Regions from separate parts of the Vibrio pomeroyi genome, predicted to be linked through region 1. Evidence: predicted binding sites of a transcription regulator. Region 1 holds the regulator's gene; each other region holds the start of a gene.
The links. Region 1 encodes PurR, which represses purine synthesis genes. Its sites were predicted from a motif close to TNANGNAAACGTTTNCNTNA; they were not measured.
Positions count from the first base shown of each region.

Region 2: a site for PurR is predicted at 1,191-1,210, ahead of OCV12_RS09805 (phosphoribosylaminoimidazolesuccinocarboxamide synthase). Genes of this name have one in related genera too.
Region 3: a site for PurR is predicted at 1,155-1,174, ahead of OCV12_RS12615 (NCS2 family permease). Genes of this name have one in related genera too.
Region 4: a site for PurR is predicted at 1,408-1,427, ahead of purM (phosphoribosylformylglycinamidine cyclo-ligase). Genes of this name have one in related genera too.

Region 1 is NZ_AP025506.1:2,430,728-2,433,930, forward strand. It holds gene torR (two-component system response regulator TorR) at 1-74, opposite strand, end outside; gene torD (molecular chaperone TorD) at 361-1,008, shown strand; gene purR (HTH-type transcriptional repressor PurR) at 1,323-2,327, shown strand; cyclic di-GMP riboswitch class I at 2,498-2,583, shown strand; gene OCV12_RS10635 (TfoX/Sxy family DNA transformation protein) at 2,711-3,203, shown strand, end outside.
Region 2 is NZ_AP025506.1:2,238,453-2,241,655, reverse strand. It holds gene OCV12_RS09805 (phosphoribosylaminoimidazolesuccinocarboxamide synthase) at 1-1,092, opposite strand, end outside; gene OCV12_RS09800 (SulA-like leucine-rich domain-containing protein) at 1,330-1,737, opposite strand; gene OCV12_RS09795 (hypothetical protein) at 2,107-2,295, opposite strand; gene OCV12_RS09790 (J domain-containing protein) at 2,461-3,203, opposite strand, start outside.
Region 3 is NZ_AP025506.1:2,884,317-2,887,519, forward strand. It holds gene OCV12_RS12615 (NCS2 family permease) at 1-1,134, opposite strand, end outside; gene OCV12_RS12620 (aminoacyl-histidine dipeptidase) at 2,199-3,203, shown strand, end outside.
Region 4 is NZ_AP025506.1:2,780,950-2,784,152, reverse strand. It holds gene purN (phosphoribosylglycinamide formyltransferase) at 1-11, opposite strand, end outside; gene purM (phosphoribosylformylglycinamidine cyclo-ligase) at 304-1,344, opposite strand; gene upp (uracil phosphoribosyltransferase) at 1,514-2,140, shown strand; gene OCV12_RS12120 (uracil-xanthine permease family protein) at 2,282-3,203, opposite strand, start outside.

The DNA of each region.
Region 1 (3,203 bases):
TCGTTCTGGAAGTATCCAACCAGTTTACTGCGGGTTACCACATCATCTTCTACGACTAATACGTGATAGCTCATCTACACCACTTTTCTTATTTAATAGTTTCAGTAACTATTCTATTCATAACTAGTAACAATTCTAGTGTTACAGAAGATAAAAGCCAGAAAGATGAATCTTTTTTGATACAAGACAATCTTAAACCTTGCTATTTATCGCCCATCGCAATTCAATATAGGCATTACTACTAACGAGTAACTTTGCGTTTCGCAAATAACCTTGTTATTCAGCCTTGGTGTTTATATCCCAAATCACTTGACGATATTGAGTATGCAAACGCCGCAAGACTAAATCAGGATCCAAGAAATGAAAGATACGAAAGCGTTCAACGAGCAAAGAGCAGAAATCTACTGGTGGCTATCAAGCTTATTCGCCAAAGAGCTCACTCAAGAAGAACTCGATCACTACCACTCTGTTGAGATTCGTTCTTTCCTAACTGGTTTAGGTGAAAATGAAACACTAAAGCCTGCGATTGATAGCTTAGTTGATGCGCTAAATCGTCTGCAAACACGTGAAGACGCTCAGCTAGAACTGTCTGCTGACTTTTGTGACCTTTTCTTAAAGACGGATAAACATGGTGCCCTTCCATACGCTTCTATGTACATCGGTGAGACTGGCCTATTAAACGATAAGCCTGCAAAAGAGATGGAAGAGATCATGGCTAAACACAATTTAGTGGTTAACCAAGACCTGAAAGAGCCAGCAGACCACATTGCTATCGAACTCGATTTCCTTGGTAACTTGATCATCCGTTCTAACGAAACAGAGCTTGAAGAAGAGCTAGAGAAATCATTTGCTGTTCAACAACAGTTTATCGAGCAACAACTCCTAACTTGGGTACCAAAATTCAACGTTAAATGTCATGACGTTGATGAATTCGGTTTCTACGCTTCAGTCTCATCTCTGCTACTCGCATTCTGTCAATTGGACACTCAATATTTAGCCGGTGAATAGCTTATTGGGCGACTAAGTAAATAAATTCAGTAGAATGTGACAATTCACCCGGATTTCTGGGTGAATTTTATTGCGAGTAATTTCTAGTCAGTCTAAAATTGTGACCGCAAACGATAAAATATGAAACATTCACGAAATGCTATGCTTATTAAAGTTCAGAGCATTTCGGTGTTAAGACAAGCCGCTCATAGCGGTTTTTTGTTTTTTAGCACTTTAGTACCCAAAGAGCCCTACAAATTTAAGCTCTTAGTTAGGTAGCTTAACGGCTACTTCATTCCGTACTTTGGGAAAGTAGCTTCTAATAGGATAAAACCATGGCCACTATAAAAGATGTCGCTCGCTTAGCCGGCGTATCAACAACAACCGTTTCTCACGTAATCAACAAAACACGTTTTGTTGCAGAAGCGACTCAAGAAAAAGTAAACAAAGCCGTAGATGAACTGAACTATGCACCAAGCGCGGTTGCTCGTAGTTTGAAGTGCAATACAACACGCACTATCGGCATGCTTGTTACTCAATCAACCAACCTATTCTTCTCTGAAGTTATCGATGGTGTTGAGAGCTACTGCTACCGTCAAGGTTACACTTTGATTCTGTGTAACACGGGTGGTATCTATGAGAAGCAACGTGACTACATTCGAATGCTTGCAGAGAAACGTGTAGATGGCATCTTAGTTATGTGTTCAGACCTAACTGAAGAACTAAGAGAGATGTTAGATCGTCACGCTGACATCCCTAAAGTGATTATGGACTGGGGCCCAGAGAGTTCTCAAGCTGACAAGATCATCGATAACTCTGAAGAAGGTGGCTACCTAGCAACCAAATACCTTATTGAGCGCGGTCACTCTAAGATTGCTTGTTTAAGTGGCCACTTAGACAAAGCGGCCTGTGTAGAACGTATCGCAGGCTACAAACGCGCACTCAATGAAGCTAAGATTACTGCCGATGACAACATGATCATTGAAGGTAACTTCGAGTGTGATACTGCTGTTCTTGCTGCAGAGCAAATCGTTGACATGAAAGATCGCCCAACAGCAGTATTCTGTTTCAACGATACAATGGCGCTGGGCTTAATGAGCCGATTGCAAGAAAAAGGCATTCGTATCCCTGAAGATATTTCAGTCATTGGTTACGACAACATCGAACTAGCTGAGTACTTCTCTCCACCGTTAACAACGGTTCACCAACCTAAACGTCGTGTTGGTAAGAATGCATTCGAGATTTTATTAGAACGTATAAAAGATAAAGATCACGAGAAGCGTGTCTTCGAAATGCACCCTGAGATTGTTGAACGAAGTACAGTTAAAACGTTAAATTAATTGATAAAACGAGTTTTATTTCATTAAGCGCACCTTTGGGTGCGCTTTTTTTATCAACAACTATAATGAACCTATATGCACAACAGAAAGATCATTAATTGAAGCAATGTCACATTTTGAAATAACAAGTGTGAGCCTCATTCAACAAAAACTTTATTCTATTCAATCAGTCACGCACAGGGCAAACCACTTGAAAAAGTGGGACGCAAAGCTTCCGGCCTAAACCACTCGTTGGTATGGTAGCGGGGTTACCGATGGCAAAATGCAGTAACTACTGACAATTTAGTAATTTACAGCCTATTGACAATTTAATTGCAACATTTTGCTAATCTCTCGGACCTGCTTATTTGGTGGCGTAGTTCAAATACACCGAGATAAATAACATGGATAAACCGATACTAAAGGACTCAATGAAGTTATTTGAGCCCCTAGGAAAAATTAAGTCACGCTCAATGTTTGGTGGATTCGGTCTTTTTGCTGATGACACTATGTTTGCTCTGGTTGTTAATGACCAGTTGCATATACGGGCAGACAAATGCACAACGAAGCAATTCGAACAACAAGGGTTTCAACCGTACGTCTACAAAAAACGTGGTTTCCCTGTCGTTACTAAATATTTCGCTTTGCCTGAAGGCCTGTGGCAAGACCAAGAGAAAATCTTGGAACTCGCAACAACGTCTCTGGGTTTTGCTAAAGAAGAAAAAGCTGAACAGTCTTCTGCTAAGCCAACTCGACTCAAAGATCTGCCGAATCTTCGACTCGCCACTGAGCGTATGTTGAAAAAAGCAGGAATCGATTCCGTTGAACGTTTATATGAATCTGGCTCTGTAAACGCCTTTAACGCCATCAAGGAATCGCATGCGTCCTCTGTCAGTA
Region 2 (3,203 bases), 190 kb from region 1:
TCCGTAGTCTGCACGTAATACGTCGATGATCTCTTGCTTCGGATTGTCGCTCAATACAATCTCAGCACCTGTGATTTTCGCTGCGATATCAAGGTAAGTGCGAGAAAGCGACATTAATGCGTCCAAAGGAAGTTCATTATCACGCGCTAATGCTTCGCGCTCTGGCATACGTTCTTTGTTCAACAGAATGTCTGCATCAGGGAAGTAGTTAAGCAAGAACTGACGGAAACCCTCTTTCGAGTTTTCAACGATGTTGCCATTGTCGTATTCCTGAGTATCCCAAATACGAGATGAATCTGGAGTACCGACTTCGTCCATGTAGATTAGCTTCTCTTTGCCTTGAGCATCGTTCACGTAACCAAACTCAAACTTGGTATCAACGAAGGTTTGGTCTACTTTCGCCAGTGCTTGGCTGATCACGTTGAAGCCTTCTTTTAGTAGCTTTTCGTAATGCGCGATGTCACTTGCTTGAGTAAAGTTGAACGCTGCAAAGTTATCTTCGATGTTGTTACGTGTGATGTTCACATCGTCAGCTTCTGGTACACCAGGAATGCCTTTCAGAATCCCTTTAGTAGAAGGCGTGATGAGTAGCTCAGGCAGCTTCTTGTCTTTCTCTAGGCCTTCAGGCATCTCAATACCGCAGAATTCACGTTCGCCGTTCGCGTACGCACGCCACATAGAACCTGTAATGTATTGACGACAAATCGCTTCAATCATTACTGGGCGAGCTTTTTGTACAATCCATACGAATGGATGAGGGATATCAAGGATATGACTGTCAGCAAGGCCGTTGTCTTTAAACAATTTGAACCAGTGGTTAGAGATAGCATTCAGAGCCGCTCCCTTACCTGGAACACCTTTAAGATTACCTTCACCGCGCCAGATACAATCAAACGCAGAGATACGATCACTGATCACCATGATAGCTAGAGGCGCATCGGGTGCTACGTCGTAGCCTTTCTCTTTAATTAGTCGTTGGCTATCTTCTTCAGTTAACCAGTAGACTGAGCGAACCTTGCCACTGTGGACAGGTTTGTCAGTACGGATTGGTAGGTCATCATTTACGGCAAGAACTTGATCAGCAAGGCTCATTTAGACATTCCTATCTTTTATCAAACGTCATACAGAGAAGTGCGGTGTGCACATGATTAGACGGGCATTATACCCAATCTACTGTTTGCTTCCAGAGAAAAAGCAAACGATTGCTAAATCTATTCATCAAATAAAAACCCCCGCCTAACCATCCGCTGAAAAATTGGTGAATTGTAGGGCAGGGGAAGGCAGTATGTTTGGACTATATTACTGAACTATCTAGCAGAGCTATGTTGCTTAGTGAATGCGCTCTGAATTTGCATCCATAAAGAAGACTTCACATTGAAAGCGCATTCCTAATGTTCTTAGGTATTGCTGGCTGAACTGATCAATCGATGCGCTCGCAACAATCGCACTCGCATTTTTTGAACGGATGGCTTTCTCAACCGTTTCAACTTCCGTCATCTGGTGAGAGGCTTTCATGTGAATAATGCGGTCGCAGCACACGTTGTGTTGCTTAAGCTGCTTAGCCGATGGTCTTGGTGTTTGCGCTGTAAACAGCAACCACTGATGTTGATTGGACAGCAACGCCATTCTTGCGAACAACGCTTCCTCGTTTGAATTTTTGCTTTTACGAGAAACTGATGTAAATGCGCAGTGAACTAGCGGGCTAGAGTGTTGGGCTTTAACGTGTGCTTGAATCATTTTGCTGTCCTTATATACATGCTGTATGTGTATACAGTAGTTTTTGTTGCTTATAAGATCAAGCGTTTTTTGTGGGATTATTGGACGATTTTGCACAGGTAAGGGGATGGTTTTAACTTAAGTAATTGAAATTATTGTCTAAATTAAATTCGAATGAATTTGTTGTTTTGTCTCATAAGTTGAAGAAATGTGAGCTTTATACAGGTGTACACAGTGGTTTTTACAGAAAAGTACTGTATACACCTGTATAGAAGATAAGAAGATAAGAAGATAAGAAGATAAGAAGATAAGAAGATAAGAAGATAAGAAGATAAATCCCAGATACAAAAAAAGCGCCTTGGGCGCTTTCTTATATTTCAACGGTGTAACTTATCTCAGTGTTGCTTGGGAGAGTTTTGCTCTCATTTCCATTTCACCAATATTGAACTGGCGAACATCAATGGTTGCAATATCATTGCACTCTTTACATGCATGATGACACTTACCATCTAGGTAGTCGTGTTTTTTTACTAGGCTTGGCTTTTTGCACCAATCACAAACGCCTTCTATTGTGAACATATTCTCTCCTCACCTGTATATGTCAGGTGTATTTTCGGCGCAAATTATGACACAAGTAAGACCCATTAGTTAATAGTTTGTTACCCGTTTTTGAGAAGGTGATCGATTGCAACACCAATAAAATCGATATCTCCGTGAATTGGAAAGCCAAAGGTGTGTGCTTGTTTACGATTTTGTAACACTTTGTAAAATGGTTTTTAGCGCATTGTTCAAACGTTTCATTTCTTCGTCACATCCATGACCATCAGGATGATAAATTTTCGAGAGTTGTTTGTATCGAACTTTGATGCTTTTTTGGTCAGGGATTGAACTCGGTGTGTACCCAAAAAGAGCACAAGCCACTTGTAATTGATTTAGGCTTTTGCTGTTTTTCTGCTTCTTCAATTCGTGATAAATGGTTTGAAGCTGACGCTTTTGCTGCTTAATGGTGAAATCCTTCGAGCTAAGCTGCGCTTCAAGCGTCTGTTGTTGCTGATTCAATTCGCCAGACTTGAGCACCTGTCTCTTTCGCGAGATCACCAGAGTCGCGCTGATACTCACGATCGCAATCAGTAAGGCCAACGCAGCACCAATCATATAGTCAGAGCTGGTTAGGTTAGAACTGGAGAGGTTAGAGCGTGTCGCTGGGTCAGATAGCATTTGGTCAGATTGAATTTGGCTAGATTGCACTTGCTGAGGTAACCCCTGACTGCTGTCTATTTCAGAGTCGATGCTGTCATCGAGCTGTTCTATTGAAGAGATCTGCTTGGCACGTTGCTGGTTGAATTGTGCTTCTAGAATACGGTTGTAGCCATCTTCTCCATGCGGGTTGTCTTTTAAAGCGGCTTCATACCATAGTTGCGCCTCGTCTAGTGGTTGAAGGAGCTCCTTATCAAGCGAGGATTCGTAGATCTTGGCGACTTCTAGAG
Region 3 (3,203 bases), 450 kb from region 1:
ACATGTTACCACGACTGGTGCAGCTTCCGTAAGATCACGCCAATCAATGCCAACTAGGCCAGACATCATCAGAATTGCTACATAGAAAAGCGCGCCTGATGTTGCGTAAGCCGGAATCATACCTGCAAGTGGCGAGAAGAAAAGAGCCAATAGGAATAAGATACCAACAACAACCGCTGTTAGACCTGTACGACCACCTTCAGCGACACCGGCAACACTCTCTACATAAGAAGTCGTGTTTGATGTACCTAGCAATGCACCAATAGACGTTGCTGTAGAGTCAGCAAGCAGTGCTTTGTTTAGACGAGGTAGTTTACCGTCTTCTTTGATTAGGTTTGCTTTCGTTGCAACACCCACTAGCGTACCCGCTGTATCGAACAAATCGACGAACAAGAATGCGAATACTACTGAAATCATACCGATTTCAAATACAGCAGAGAAATCAAGCTGCATGAACGTAGGAGCTAGGCTTGGTGGTGTAGACATGATGCCGCCGTATTGAACGTCACCAATAATAATACCAAGAGCTGTGATCGCTAGAATAGCAATCATTACTGCGCCTTTCACACCACGGTGAACAAGAGCAATAGTAAGGAAGAAGCCTAATGAACCTAGGATAGGAGCAATCGCCGTAATATCGCCCAGAGATACTTTAGTTGCTGGGTTAGAAACAACGACGCCAGCATTGCTCAGTGCAATAAACGCTAGGAAAAGACCGATACCCGCAGAGATACCAACACGTAGAGACATAGGAATCGAGTTGATAATCCATTCACGGATCTTAAAGATACTTAAGAAAATGAAAATTACGCCTGATACGAAAACCGCTGCCAGAGCAACTTGCCACGTATAACCCATACCCATAACTACTGCGTAGGTAAAGAATGCGTTCAAACCCATACCTGGTGCTTGAGCGATTGGGTAGTTAGCAACAAAGCCCATGATGAAACAGCCAATAGCAGCCGCTAAACAGGTTGCTACAAATACAGCGCCATGGTCCATACCAGCATCAGCTAGAATCATTGGGTTTACAAAAATGATGTAAGCCATTGTTAGGAAGGTTGTTAGACCTGCGATGATTTCAGTGCGCACATTGGTGCCGTTTTCACTGAGTTTGAATAGCTTTTCGAACATTATCGAATCCTATAAGGGTAAAAAGTAAACGGTTGCGTAATCGATTGGCTGTGGATTATAAAGTTATCAAATAACAAATTCCAGATAGAATTAAGGCTCTAATCGATATTTATCAGAATGCCGTATGAAACAAAGCGATTAAAAGCGAAGTGATCCCCAATAAATAACCATAATAAACAGTCAATTAAAGCCATTCAGCCCAATAAAAAATCTTGGTTACTTTTTCGACCATCGGTTATTTTGATAGAGAATCTAGCCATTAAATTCTGAACTCAAACCCACAAGAGTTGTGTATTTTTCAACAGGATCAGTAATAAGGCGCAAATTGATATTTTGGCGTTTAAAAAACAACCACGCAGAACAGCAGGGAAAATGACAAGATAAAGCGGTGTGGAAAAGTAGCAGGCAAAAAAAACGCCACTCAAAACTGAGTGGCGGTAGAATCTGTCAACCAAAAGGGCTGTAAAAGAATTCCAATATATAGGGGTGAACAAAACTGTTCGAGTTACATGCTTACGGTATTAGTAACCGAAGCTTGTAGGGTATGCAAAGTTGCTAGTGTAAACAGAGCTGTTAAGCCAGAACATTGCAGATGGTAAACCTTTCATAACTATCACCTTAATAAATCAATAAAAAACGAATTTGATTTCTCGGTTCCTTGGAGGCGATAAAACGGACTCATCCTTTGAGCATTTACTCTTCACTTCAGAAGTTGGTTATTAATATACCTCAAAGAAAAAAGATTACAAGTATTTTTTGCTACAGGTCACACTTTTTGCCATTTGTGGTTATTTTGCAAACTTAATTTCGTAATTAAATTACAAAATAGACTTAAACAAACGTTTGCTTGCACCATTTATAAGCATCAATACACTTATTCAAGATCAAATGAACAAGATGGCGTTCAAAATTTGAGGCATTTCAGGTTTAGAAGCGCTACTCGTCAAAACACTCTAGTGGTATGCTGTTGCCATCAAAACAGACCCATATTTTAGATTTTTGTTCTAAGTTTTTACCTATAAAAATCCTAAATATATGGTTATCAAATAAAAAAGGAGTCATCCGTGTCTGAATTCCATTCTGAGATCAGTAAATTATCCCCTGCCCCTATTTGGCAGTTCTTCGATAAGATTTGCTCAATCCCACACCCTTCAAAGCATGAAGAAGAGCTTGCTCAATACATTATTGCTTGGGCAACAGAGCAAGGCCTAGATGTACGTCGTGACCCAACGGGCAACGTATTCATCAAGAAGCCAGCAACGCCGGGTATGGAAAACAAAAAAGGTGTGGTGCTACAAGCTCACATCGATATGGTTCCACAAAAGAACGAAGACACCGTTCATGACTTCGCTAAAGATCCAATCCAACCATACATTGATGGTGAGTGGGTTACAGCAAAAGGCACAACGCTTGGCGCTGATAACGGCATGGGCATGGCTTCTTGTTTGGCAGTTCTGGCTTCAAACGAAATCAAGCACGGCCCTATCGAAGTTCTACTAACAGTAGACGAAGAAGCAGGCATGACAGGTGCTTTCGGTCTTGAAGCGGGTTGGTTAGAAGGTGACATCCTTCTTAACACCGATTCTGAGCAAGAAGGCGAAGTGTACATGGGTTGTGCTGGCGGTATCGACGGCGCAATGACATTTGATGTGGCACGTAACGCAATTCCTGCTGACTTCGTAACACGCAAGCTAACGCTAAAAGGCCTTAAAGGCGGTCACTCTGGTTGTGACATCCACACTGGTCGTGCAAACGCGAACAAACTGCTTGCTCGCTTCTTAGCGGGTCACGCGAAAGAGCTAGACCTACGCATTGTAGAATTCAAAGGTGGTAGCCTTCGTAACGCGATTCCTCGTGAAGGCTTCGTAACAGTTGCTGTACCTGCTGCAAACCAAGAGAAACTGGCTTCGCTATACAACTACTACACAGAGCTTCTTTCAACAGAGCTAGGTAAAGTAGAAGACAGCATTGTTACTTTCAACGAAGAAGCTTCGGTTGAAATGGGCGCTCTAGCAGCAGCAGACCAAGCTCGCTTTATCGCTGCACTAAACGCGGCGCCAAACGGCGTG
Region 4 (3,203 bases), 350 kb from region 1:
TTGTTTTTCATAGAGTGGGTCATACGATTGATTAACGGGAGTTTATACCAATCACAGTAAGTAAGTGCTCATAAATAGTGCAGGAAAAAGGCTTGAGAACAAGGAAGAAATTTTAGATAAGTAGTTATCCTACAATCAAAATTTCTAACGACGTGATCGAGCGTTTTAACAAGCTAGGATGACCAGTTATTTACTACAATTGGTATCTATATTACCTACATAAACTAAGGTTTTTTGCGGGCCAAATAGCAAAATGAGGACCATTAGGTCCCCATTGATTAACTAAGTAAGTGAACGTATCACTTATTTGATTTCAACTTGCTCTTCGCCCGCTTCAGCGTTTGCGATCTCACCGATAACCCAAGCGTTTTCGCCTTCAGCTTTCAGTAGTTCAACAGCAGCGTCTGCTTGATCTTTAGGTAGAGCAACAACTAGGCCAACACCACAGTTGAAAGTGCGGTACATTTCGAATGTTTCCACGTTACCTTTCTCTTGTAGCCAGCTGAAGACAGCAGGCCATTCCCAGCTCTTACCATCAATCACTGCTTTAGTACCTTCAGGAAGTACGCGTGGGATGTTTTCCCAGAAACCACCACCTGTGATGTGCGAGATAGCATGAATGTCATGCTCAGCAATCATCTTAAGTGCTGATTTGATGTAAATCTTAGTTGGTTCTAGTAGGTGTTCACCGATAGTGCGACCTTCTAGTTCTTCGTTCTTATCAGCACCGGAAACTTCTAGAACTTTACGAATCAAAGAGTAACCGTTTGAGTGTGGACCGCTTGAGCCAACAGCGATAAGTGCGTCGCCTGCAGCTACTTTAGTACCGTCGATGATGTCAGCTTTTTCTACAACACCAACACAGAAGCCAGCTACGTCGTAGTCGTCGCCTTCGTACATGCCTGGCATTTCAGCCGTTTCACCGCCGATTAGTGCACAACCAGCTTGAACACAACCTTCAGCGATACCAGAAACAACGTCTGCTGCTGTATCTACATCTAGCTTACCTGTTGCGTAGTAATCTAGGAAGAATAGCGGCTCACCACCTTGAACGATTAGGTCGTTCACACACATTGCCACTAGATCGATACCAATGGTGTCGTGTTTTTTCAGATCCAAAGCAAGGCGAAGTTTAGTACCAACACCATCAGTACCTGAAACAAGTACCGGCTCTTTATATTTCGTTGGAAGTTCACATAGGGCGCCAAAGCCACCAATACCGCCCATTACTTCAGGGCGACGAGTGCGTTTAACAGCACCTTTAATACGGTCTACTAGTGCATTACCTGCGTCGATATCAACACCAGCGTCTTTGTAGCTTAGAGAAGAAGTATTACCACTCACGGGATAGTCCTCGAACTTAAGTTGGATGTGAAAACGGCGCTATTCTAACAGGGCTTGATTACGAAGAGCAAACGTTTGCGTGGTTTTTTTTATTAGAATAAAGATTCTGAAATAACCACAAAGTTCGTGTATAATCTACAGGTTTGTTTAAATATTGCCGGAGTTGGAAATGAAAGTTGTTGAAGTGAAACACCCGCTAGTAAAACATAAAATTGGCCTGATGCGTGAAGGTGAGATTAGCACTAAGCGTTTTCGTGAGCTAGCGACAGAAGTGGGTAGCCTTCTAACATACGAAGCGACATCAGACTTTGAAACTGAGCGTGTAACTATTAACGGTTGGAACGGTCCAGTTGAAGTTGACCAAATTAAAGGTAAAAAAGTAACTGTAGTGCCAATCCTACGTGCTGGTCTAGGCATGATGGACGGCGTTCTTGAGCACATCCCAAGTGCACGTATCAGTGTTGTTGGTATCTACCGTGACGAAGAAACGCTTGAGCCAGTACCATACTTCAACAAGCTTGCATCTAACATCGACGAGCGTATTGCTCTAGTGGTAGACCCAATGCTTGCGACAGGTGGTTCTATGATCGCGACTATCGACCTGATGAAAGAGAAAGGTTGTAAGCACTTTAAGATTCTTGTGCTTGTTGCTGCTCCTGAAGGTATCGCTGCTCTAGAAAAAGCGCACCCAGACGTTGAGCTTTACACTGCTGCAATCGATGAGAAGCTAAACGACAAGGGCTACATTGTTCCTGGTCTTGGCGATGCTGGTGATAAGATCTTCGGTACTAAGTAATTCGGTTTCAGCTTAAGCGACTCTAAACCGTTTCTTAACTCGCTGAATTAACCGTATTAATAAAAAGGGAGAGCATTCGATGCTCTCCCTTTTTTGATCTTGTTGGTTTGTGATTTTTTTGAATCTAGCCTTACCGCAAGATTAATCGATTTGAGCTTTGTCTACCACAGTGTTGTCACCTAGTTCTTCTGGAAGCGCTAGGTTAAGTAGAATCGCTACGATACCGCACAAGCTTACGCCCTGTAGGCTGAAGTCACCGATACCAAAGGCCATGCCGCCAATACCAAAGACTAAAGTAATGCCCACAATCACAAGGTTACGTGATTTGTGCAGGTCAACGTTGTTCTTGATTAGCGTGTTAAGACCAACGGTTGCGATAGAGCCAAACAGCAGAATCATGATGCCGCCCATTACTGGAACCGGAATCGTTTGAAGTAGTGCGCCTAGCTTACCAACCAATGCAAGAACGATGGCAGTAACAGCAGCCCAAGTCATGATCACTGGATTGAATGCTTTCGTCAGCATTACTGCGCCAGTTACTTCACTGTAAGTAGTGTTTGGCGGAGCGCCCAGCATAGAAGCTGCGATTGTTGCCACACCGTCACCTGTGATAGTGCGGTGTAAGCCTGGCTTTTTAAGGTAGTCTTTGCCTGTTACGTTAGAAATCGCAAGCATGTCACCAACGTGCTCAACGGCTGGTGCAATCGCAACAAATACCATGAAGAAGATAGCGTTGATGTTGAACTCAGGTGCTGTGAAGTTTGGCAATGCCAACCAAGACGCTTGAGCTACTGGTGTGAAGTCTACCGCGCCGTATACCAGGCTGGTGATGTAACCTGCAACAATACCACCAAAGATAGGCAGTAGTTTTAGGAAGCCTTTCGAGAATACACTGATGACAATCGTTACTAGCAGTGAAATCGAAGAGATCCACAGTGCTGCGTCTGCATCAACAAGCTGAACCGCACCATCGCCAGTTTTACCAAGTGCCATGTTTACCGCAACAGGCGCTAGACCTAAACCGATAACCATGATTACAGGGCCAACGACGACGGGTGGAAGT